3 regions of the Pseudomonas vranovensis genome follow, and region 3 is predicted to be linked to each of the others. Evidence: riboswitches for the same ligand, from Rfam matches in the RefSeq annotation. Region 3 holds a riboswitch; each other region holds the start of a gene.
The links. Region 3 has a riboswitch for cobalamin ahead of cobO (cob(I)yrinic acid a,c-diamide adenosyltransferase). Riboswitches for the same ligand answer to the same signal wherever they lie in the genome.
Positions count from the first base shown of each region.

Region 1: another riboswitch for cobalamin. It lies ahead of ABVN19_RS08765 (CbtB-domain containing protein); the one in region 3 lies ahead of cobO (cob(I)yrinic acid a,c-diamide adenosyltransferase).
Region 2: another riboswitch for cobalamin. It lies ahead of ABVN19_RS12685 (TonB-dependent receptor); the one in region 3 lies ahead of cobO (cob(I)yrinic acid a,c-diamide adenosyltransferase).

Region 1 is NZ_CP159259.1:1,875,974-1,879,238, forward strand. It holds gene cobM (precorrin-4 C(11)-methyltransferase) at 1-529, opposite strand, end outside; gene ABVN19_RS08755 (cobalamin biosynthesis protein) at 558-959, opposite strand; gene ABVN19_RS08760 (CbtA family protein) at 961-1,653, opposite strand; gene ABVN19_RS08765 (CbtB-domain containing protein) at 1,664-1,849, opposite strand; cobalamin riboswitch at 1,946-2,175, opposite strand; cobalamin riboswitch at 2,236-2,433, shown strand; gene cobW (cobalamin biosynthesis protein CobW) at 2,531-3,265, shown strand, end outside.
Region 2 is NZ_CP159259.1:2,761,678-2,764,942, forward strand. It holds gene lpxO (lipid A hydroxylase LpxO) at 1-300, shown strand, start outside; gene ABVN19_RS12675 (carboxymuconolactone decarboxylase family protein) at 432-776, shown strand; gene ABVN19_RS12680 (GNAT family N-acetyltransferase) at 860-1,417, shown strand; cobalamin riboswitch at 1,503-1,709, shown strand; gene ABVN19_RS12685 (TonB-dependent receptor) at 1,816-3,265, shown strand, end outside.
Region 3 is NZ_CP159259.1:592,037-595,301, reverse strand. It holds gene bluB (5,6-dimethylbenzimidazole synthase) at 1-77, opposite strand, end outside; gene ABVN19_RS02760 (cobyrinate a,c-diamide synthase) at 74-1,369, opposite strand; gene cobO (cob(I)yrinic acid a,c-diamide adenosyltransferase) at 1,366-1,977, opposite strand; cobalamin riboswitch at 2,140-2,365, opposite strand; gene ABVN19_RS02750 (hypothetical protein) at 2,514-3,092, shown strand; gene ABVN19_RS02745 (sorbosone dehydrogenase family protein) at 3,161-3,265, shown strand, end outside.

The sequences.
Region 1 (3,265 bases), 1.3 Mb from region 3:
GACGCAGGGTTTCGACAATCCTCTCCAGGTGCTTGACCCCCAGGTGGATCGCCAGGGTACTGCGATGACGCGCCAGGTCAGCCAGTTGCTCGCCTTCGGGCATCGGTGATTTGTCGCCGAAACGGGTGAGGATCACGGTCTGGGCGATGTCCGGCAAGGTCAGCTCGCAGCCGAGCAGGGCAGCGCTGGCCGCCACTGCGGTGACGCCGGGGACGATCTCGTAGGGAATGCCCAGCGCGCGCAGGTGGCGAATCTGCTCGCCAATGGCGCCATACAGGCTTGGGTCGCCACTGTGTACCCGGGCCACATCACGGCCCAGGTCATGGGCGGCCTTGATCGCCTCGATGATTTGCCCCAGGTGCAGTTCGGCGCTGTTGATGACGGTCTGGGCGCTGTGTCCTTCGAGCACAGCGGCAGGCACCAGTGAGCCGGCATAGATGATCACCGGACAACGGTGGATCAGGCGTTGGCCCTTGACGGTAATCAGTTCGGGATCGCCGGGGCCGGCACCGATAAAGTAGACGGTCATGCACAGTCCTTGGGATAGAAAGGGAGAATTATCCGCCAATGCCGCCGGCGCTGGCCAATGCCAGGGTGGCATCGGCGTGCAGGGTGCGGGTGACCTGCAGGTGAGCGGGGCCGGCAACCTGTTCGGCCAGCGCCAGGGCGGCGCTTTCGGCCACGCCGTAGCAACCGCTATGGGCAAAGGCGACGTCCGAGCGGTGGCTCAAGCGCGGCTCGAAGGCCGACAGCTGCGCAGCCGAGAAAAACACAACGGGCACACCCAAGCGGCTGGCCAATTGAATCAGGCCCGGCTCGTCGCGCTTCAGATCAATACTGGCAAGGCCCGCGACTGCCGCCAGGGGCAGTCCGTGGGCCTTGAGGGTGTGTTCGAGCAGGTTGCCCAGCGTGTCGACCGGGCAACCTCGCCGGCAACCCAGGCCGACAAACAACTGCATGTCAGGCCTGCTTCGGGCGACGGAACAGCCAGGCGCTGATCAGGCCCAAGGCCAGCCAGAACGCGGCATTGGTCACCAGCGAGGCAACCTTGAACTCGGCTTCCAGCGCCTCGGGAGCGAGCATTTCGTGTACATCAGGCTGCGGCGCGCCAATCACGTGGGGCACTACCAGCAGTACCACGCCCAGGGCCTTGAACAGCCAGTTGTGGGCGAACACGATCAACCCGAGCCCCACGGCGGTGGCGGCAGCGGTACCCACCCACCAGGCCTGGCGCTGGGCCAGGTCGGCCGCGGCAGTACCGGGCAGTTCCGGCGGCAGCCCCAGGGTCGGGGCCAGGCAGAACACGGCAAAGCCACCCAGGCCCCAGAGGGCACCGGTGAGGGCGCTGTTGGGCGCGCGCAGGGTATAGAGCGCGGCCAGGATCAGGGCGAAGCCGACGGCCACCACCAGGTTGCCGCCGGTGGTCGACAGCACTCGCTGCCAGCCATCCTCGGGCGACCAGGCTTCACTGTCATGATGATGGTCGGCGGCGACACCGTGAGCATGCTCATGGGGCTCGACCGCCGGGGCTGCGCTTTCATAGGTTTCCGCCTGCAGAATCAGCGGCGCCACCCAGAAGCTTTGCAGCAGGGTCAGCAACAGGGCGGCCAGGAGGCCTGCAAACCCTGCAGTACTGGCAATACGCTTGATCATCGGTCGGCACTCAGTGGCAAGGGAAGGCGGCGCTGTGGCGGGTGTCGTGGGCGGCGTTGTGCACCGCTTCGATAGGCGAGAAACCGGCGAAGTAGACCAGGCACAGGCCCAGCAGCGAGGCACCGACAGCAACCAGCAGGCGCTGGCTCAGGGTTGAGGGGGTAACGGCGGAGTGACTGGCGGTACTGGTACGCATGGCGCTTTCCTCTTGGTGTTGTCGGCAACAGGCAAGCGCAAGAAACCCCTGCACGGCGTCCGTCCAGGGGTTGCAACAGCGCCCGCCCACCGCGGGTTTGTCAAATCGAGCCTGGGCCGGTCTCCGGGCTGGCGAGGGGCGGGCAGATTGCCGCGCCGAAGGCGTCACCTTCCCATGCCGAACTGCGGGCACAGTGGTTCTGACGCTTTCCTCGCTTACCGTTGCGGGGGCAGCACTGGACTTGTCCTACGTCGTGATCAACACGTGTATGACGCACCGGTTTCCCGTTTCACCCTGTAAAGGGCACCCAAACGAATCGCACTAGCAAATCACGCAACCACGCAAGCGTCAATTGTGACAGCAGTTGACCACTCACCGGGCACTGCGTAGCCTAGCCGCTTCGAGGTTCTTCGGCGTTGGCCGAAGCTAAGACGGGAACGCGGTTGAAGCCGCGGCTGCCCCCGCAACTGTAAGCATTGAACGGTTCGACACAGCCACTGCATCGCTGCGGGAAGGCGTCGTTCGACTGGCCGCCGGCCGGTGCAATGCAAGCCAGGAGACCTGCCTCGATCAGTTTCCGACATTAAACCGGGCGGGGTGATCCGGTGGCGAACGCGCCCGGGCAGTGCTGCCTGTGGTTCTCGTCCTGCATGCCCGCCATTTGCTGCCAAGGGCATCGACATGAAAACACTGGCCAAACTCCCTGTCACCATCGTTACCGGCTTTCTCGGCTCGGGCAAAACCACGCTGCTGCGTCATATGCTCGACAACGCTCAGGGCCGACGCATTGCCGTGATCGTCAACGAGTTCGGCGAGCTGGGCATCGATGGCGAGATCCTCAAGCAGTGCAGCATCGGTTGCACCGAGGAAGAAGCCAGCGGCCGCGTGTATGAGCTGGCCAACGGCTGCCTGTGCTGCACCGTACAGGAAGAATTCTTCCCGGTGATGCGCGAGCTGGTAGCGCGCCGTGGCGACCTGGATCATATCCTCATCGAAACCAGCGGCCTGGCCCTGCCCAAGCCGCTGGTGCAAGCTTTCCAGTGGCCGGAAATCCGCAACGCCTGCACGGTCGATGCGGTGATTACGGTGGTCGACAGTCCGGCCGTGGCCGCTGGCACCTTCGCCGCCTTCCCGGAGCAAGTCGATGCCCAGCGCAAGCTGGACCCGAACCTGGATCACGAATCGCCGCTGCACGAACTGTTCGCCGACCAGTTGGCCAGTGCCGACCTGGTGGTACTGAACAAAGCTGACCTGATTGCCCCTGAAAACCTGGCCAAGGTACGCGCCGAGGTGCAGGAGGAGCTGCCGCCAGCGGTCAAGGTGATCGAAGCGAGCAGCGGTCGCTTGCCGCTTGAAGTGTTGCTGGGCCTGGGCGCCGAATCCGAAGCGCATATCGATGGCCGCCGCACCCACCAC
Region 2 (3,265 bases), 2.2 Mb from region 3:
ATCCACTACGCCAGCAACCAGACGGAGCACAACCGCATCATTCTGTTCTGCGATGTCGAGCGCCCCCTCAAGTACCGCTGGGCGACCGCGTTCAACCGCTGGTTCAGCCGCAAGGTGATGGCTGCTGCGGCAGCCCCCAACGATGCCGGTGACAAGACCGGGGGCATCAACCGCCTGTTCACCCGTATCTACAAGATCCGTGAGCGTGGCAAGGCGATGAAAAAGCGCAACCGTACCCGCTACTACCTGGAGAAATGGGCGGTAGTGGCTGCGCTGGTGCTGGTGTTCATCTACATCTGATGGCCTGTAGGAGCGGCGGTGCGTCGTCTCCTACCAAAGTCCTACCGTTTCAGGCCCATCGACCAACGGCGCCCCGTCGATTGAAAAACTAGCTTCACTGTTCATGTTGCCAACAGCACAAGGTGAAGACGATGAGCATGATGGACTGGGACGCCTACCGTAAGCAGTTGATGGCCGGTATCGGCGACCTCAAGCAACTGTCCCCCGACACGGTCAACGGCTATATGACCGCCAGCGGCGCCGGGGCCAAGACCAACCACCTGGATGCCAAGACCCGTGAGTTGATCTCGCTGGCCGTGGCCGTGACTACCCGCTGCGACGGCTGCATTGCCGTACACTCGGCGCAGGCGGTCAAGCAAGGCGCTACCCGTGAAGAAATCGCCGAGGCACTGGGCGTGGCCGTGGCCATGAATGCCGGTGCGGCGCTGGTGTATTCGGCGCGGGCGATGGATGCGGTAGGCAAGGTCGACATCTGAACGTATGGGAGCCGGCCTGCACAAACAGTTGCATGCCGGCTCCAACACTTTCAGACTCGCGGTTCACGTTGCCAGGAACCGCCATGATTACCCTCCGCCCCATGACCGCCGCTGATTTCGAACACTTCTGGCCGACCTTCCAGGCCATCGTCAGCGCCCGCGAAACCTATGCCTTCGAACCGGCCCTGAGCCAGGAACAGGCGCGTCATTTGTGGCTGGAGTCCCCGCTGCACACCCTGGTGGCCGAGGAGGATGGCGAACTACTTGGTTCCTACTACCTAAAGGCCAATGCCGCCGGCCCCGGCAGCCACGTGAGCAATTGCGGCTACATGGTCTGCGAGGCCGCCCGCGGTCGTGGCGTGGCACGCCTGATGTGCGAACACTCCCAGCAGTTGGCACGCCAGCAGGGCTTTTTGGCCATGCAGTTCAACTCGGTGGTGTCGAGCAATGAAGCGGCCGTGGCCTTGTGGCAGAAGCTGGGTTTTGAAATCGTCGGGCGCCTGCCGAGGGCGTATCGCCATGCCCGGCTCGGGCTGGTGGACAGCCTGGTGATGTACAAGTGGCTGGAAGAGCCTGCACAGCCGAAACTGATCGGGCGCAAGAACATCGAGGCGGTGGTGTCGCGAAAGCGCGGACGCTGACCCTCATTTTTCGTGGGGCGACGTCTCGACTTGCCCCGCGATGCATTTGCGCGTAACGCATTGACTGCAAAGGCATTCGATGTTCCCATGCGCGCCAGTTTCAGGTGTCCTGCGCCGCCGTGCGCAGGGTGAAACGGGAAGCCGGTGCGTCACTTTCGTGACTAGTCCGGCGCTGCCCCCGCAACGGTAAGCGAGCGAAGCCTTCGAAACACCACTGTGCCTCGGCATGGGAAGGTGAAGGCCTTCATGACCCTCGCAAGCCCGGAGACCGGCCTGAAGCTTTGTTTGGCAACCCCGCGGTGGGCGGGCGCAGGCCGGGTTGCGTTCGCCTGCGCGCGCAATTCCTCCATGCGTTGTTCCCTCCGGGATTCATTCATTCCTGTTGATTGTGGAACGACATGTCCCGTAACTCCAAGCTTCACTCCCTGGCGGCCAATGCCCTGGCCCCCTGCCTGGCACTCTCGCTGCCGGCCTTCGCTGAAGAACACAGTCCTTCTGCCCTGGCCCTGCCTTCAACGGCCATCACCAGCACCAGCGACAACGACCCGATCAGCCTGGCCACGCCCCTGCCCGCCGGTTCACGCCTGAACCTGAGCGCCATGGACACGCCGGCCAGCACCAGCAGCCTGGGCGCCGAGGCCATTGACGGTCGCAACAACAGCACCGTGCAAGCTGCCGTCACTCGCTCCCCCGGCATCACCTCTGTGGGCACGCCGGGCAACGGCAACACCGCGTTGTCGGCGCGCGGCTTCACCGGCCACGGTTCGGTGATGACCCTGTTCGACGGTTCGCGCATGTACACCGGCGCCGGCACCCAGACCTTCCCGGTCGACCCGTGGATGGTCGAGCGTATCGACATCATCCGGGGGCCGGCTTCTGTGCTGTACGGCGAAGGTGCTACGGGTGCGGTGGTCAACGTGATCCCGAAAAAACCCTTTGCCGGCGACATCCGCAACCACCTGCGCCTGGGCTACGGCAGCGACGACCGTCAGCAACTGGGCCTGGACAGCGGCGGCTCGCTGAGCGAGCGCCTGAGTTACCGGATCACCCTCAATGACCAGCACGGCAATGGCTGGGTCGACCGTGGTGACTCCAAAAGCCGCGCCATGAGCGCAGCGTTGCGCTTCGATGCCAGCGACGACCTGAGCTTTACCCTGGCCCACGAGCGCGGCGATGCCGAGCCGATGAACGACTTCGGCACGCCGCTGATCGACGGCCACTCCCGCGACAGCCTGCGCAAGAAGAACTACAACGTGCGCGATGACGTGCAGCGCTACCACGACGAATGGACCCGCCTGAACACCGACTGGGCCATCAGCGAGTCAATCAGCGCCAGCAACCAGCTGTACTACATCAAGAGCCGTCGCCACTGGCGCAATGCCGAGGACTACACCTGGCACAGCGACCTGGGGCAACTGGAGCGTGGCAGTTACCTGGAGATCAAGCACCACCAGGAGCAGATCGGCGACCGCCAGAGCTTCACCTTCGACCACGCGCTGTTCGGCCTGGCCAGCAAGACCGTGGTCGGCGCCGAATACAACCGCATCCGCTTCGGCATCGACAGCAACTCACCGTATAACGACATCGGCGGCGACTACATCGACCCGTGGAACCCGGCACCGGGCTACTTCCACAGCCAGGACCCGACCCGCCCGCAAACCCGAAGCACCACCCGCACCTTCGCCCTGTTCGCCGAGAACCGCACCCAACTGTCGGAGCGCTGGTCGCTGGTAACCGGCATCCGCCGCGACCAGAACCACATCGACCGCGACAACCTGGTCAACGACACCCGCAGCGACCGCAGCCTGGGCGGTGGCAACTGGCGCGCCGGCCTGGTGTTTGCCGTTA
Region 3 (3,265 bases):
TGGCGCATGTCGCGACGCTCGCCAATGGCGCGGTACACCGCGGCACGTTCAGCGTCGGTAAAGGCATGCTCGTTCATGGTGCCAACAGCGCCGCCGACGCCCGGGGATTGGAGGCAAAGTAGAAATGCACGTAAGAGGCTGTCAGCCGCCCGCAGCGGTAGACCGCCTCGGCACCGCGGCCGCCATTGGGGCTCTGGCCACGGGCAATGGGTTCAAGCTCGGTGCTGGTCAGGGAGTGGTGATAGGTGTGCCCCCGCAGAGCACCTTCCGGTAGCTCGACCGCTTGCAGGGCCAGCGCCGCCAGGCGTTTTTGCATCACCGCTTCGCCCGCCAGCAAGCCCAGCAATTCGGCACGTTCGCCCGCGACGTCGGTCAGGGCATCGAGCAGGTAAAGCATGCCGCCGCACTCGGCGAGCAAGGGCTTTCCGGCTTGATGATGGGCGCGAAGGGTTGCCAGCATCGAGGTGTTGGCGGCCAGGGCCTGGTGGTGCAGCTCCGGATAACCGCCCGGCAGGTACAGGCTGTCGGCAGGCGGAAGCTCGCGGTCATGCAGCGGCGAAAAGAACACCAGCTCCGCGCCCATGGCCCGCAGCAGGTCGAGGTTGGCACCATAGGTGAAGGCAAATGCCTCGTCGCGGGCTACCGCAATCGTCACACCGTCGAGCAAGGGCTCGATCACCTGCTCAGTGGGCCCGGCAAATGCCACGGCTGGCGGCAGCGCCGACTCGCAACTGGCGGCCAAGGCAGCCGCCGCGGCGTCGAGGCGAACATCCAGGTCATTGAGCTCGCTGGCCTGGACCAGGCCAAGGTGACGGCTTGGCAATTCGATGCCGGTCTCCCGCGACAGGCCGCCGTACCAGCGCAGCCCCTCGGTCAGGCTGCCTTCAAGCAACTGGGCGTGACGCAGGGTGCCAACCCGGTTGGCCAGCACGCCGGCAAAGGGCAGATCCGGTTGATAACGCGCCAACCCCAGGGCCAGGGCACCGAAGGTCTGGGCCATGGCCGTGCCATCGATTACCGCCAGCACCGGCACGCCGAAATGGCGGGCCAGGTCGGCGCTGGACGGCGTACCGTCGAACAGGCCCATGACCCCTTCAATCAGGATCAGGTCGGCCTCGCCCGCAGCTTCCCACAACAGGCGCCGGCTTTCCTGTTCGCCGACCATCCACAGGTCGAGCTGGTACACCGGGGCGCCGCTGGCCCGCTCCAGAATCATCGGATCGAGAAAATCCGGACCGCACTTGAACACCCGGACCTTGCGCCCCTGGTTGCGATGCAGACGCGCCAGGGCGGCGGTCACGGTGGTCTTGCCCTGCCCCGAGGCAGGCGCTGCGATCAGGACCGCCGGGCAGTGCCGGGTGTCGGTCATAGTTCGACGCCCTTCTGGGCACGGATGCCGGACTGGAACGCGTGCTTGATCATGCCCATCTCAGTCACGGTGTCGGCCAGTTCGATCATTTCATCCTTGGCACCACGCCCCGTGACGATCACGTGCTGCATGGGCGGGCGAGCCTGCAGGTCGCTGAGCACCTGGTCCAGATCCAGGTAGCCATGCTTGAGGGCGATGTTCAGTTCATCGAGCACCACGAAGGCAATGCCCGGGTCCTGCAGCAACTGTCGGGACACCGCCCAGGCCGCTTCGGCGGCGGCGATATCACGCTGGCGGTCCTGGGTCTCCCAGGTAAATCCCTCGCCCATGACGTGGTAGCGCACCTGCTCGGGAAAGCGCCGGAAGAACAGCTCCTCGCCGGTACTGTTGCGGCCCTTGATGAATTGCACCACGCCACACTGCATGCCGTGGCCCATGGCCCGGGCGAGCATGCCGAAAGCCGAACTGCTCTTGCCCTTGCCGTTACCGGTGAGCACCAGCAGCAACCCGCATTCGTTGGGGGCGTTGGCGATACGCTCGTCGATTACCGCCTTCTTGCGCAGCATGCGCGCCAAGTGGCGTTCGTCACGCTCGGTGGATTCAGTCATCGAAGTCTCCGCAAACCACTGTCGGCCAGCTCGCAACGAGCGTAGCAGCACGTGGCTGCAGGGTTCGCGGCAAACAGAGGACGACAGATGTATGGAAATGGCAGACGAAGAAAGGCGCAGGGCTGCGGCGCAAGCCGAAGAAACCGCGCATCACCCTCCGTGATGCCGTTGACTGTTTCAGGCCGGTCTCCGGGCTTGTGAGCGGGGTCATGAACACCCGGGACCGCGCGCCTTCCCGGGTGTTTTCACCCAGTGGCCATGCGCGGCCTTGACTCACTTACCGTTGCGGGGGCAGCGCCGGATTCGCACGCCTTTGCGTGCCCACCGGCTTCCCAGTTTCACCCTGCCAGGCCACGGCCTGCAGAGCACCTGAAACAAGTCGCGAAGGTTAGAGGGTTGCACTCGGAGCGTCAATCAACGGCGCGCCACTGGCCTGGATCAATGCCGTCTTTGTCATCTTGTGTCACGTTGCGTTAGGTGATATCAAATAGCCACAAATGGCTGTACTCGATCACAACGACAAAGGAGAGCGCAGCATGAAAGGCCTGATTATCAACAACCCGCGCCTGGAATTTTTGCGTCCGACTCTGGAGAGGTGGATCGATTGCATCGATCGCTTCAACCAGACCCTGGGCGATGGCGAAGCCCATTACTGGCATGGCGCCCAGGCCAACCTGGGGCTGCTGTCGGCTGCGGCCTGGCAAGCAGAGATGGTGACCCTGCAGCATCACCAGAGCAAAAAACAGCGCGACGAAGGCGAGCGCGAAGGCCACTGCGACCTGTATATCGCCAGCCGCGAAGAGGCGGCTTACCTGCAAGCCAGCCAGCGCTGGCCGCGCATTGCCAGGCTGGACCTGTCCGGCGCCCTGCAGGAAACCGCCAACGCTGCACGCCAAGTGGCGGCACCCAGCCAACTCAAGGTTGCCGCCCTGTTCGCCAGCCCCTGGAAAGCGGGCCAGCACGCCAGCCCCGAAGAGCTGCAGGACCTGGTCGACGACCTGCAAAAGCACACCGCCTGCGCCATTGCCTGGTACTTCCCCTACGCCTATCGCAAGCTGCACAACGAAGCAGGCCAGTATCACCCGGGCGTGGCACTGCTGCTCAAGCAGGCCTGAACAAGGGAACCTCCCCAGCCCTGCGTGCCTCTACCCTCAACGAAGGCCATCTTTGCGAGGGACACGACATGGGCACAACCCGGATTGTATTGCTGCTGGCGGTGGGTGCCGCTTTGGGCGGCTGCGGTGAGACAGCGCGGCTGGATGTCGGCGAAGGGTTCGGCCCCTCGCCG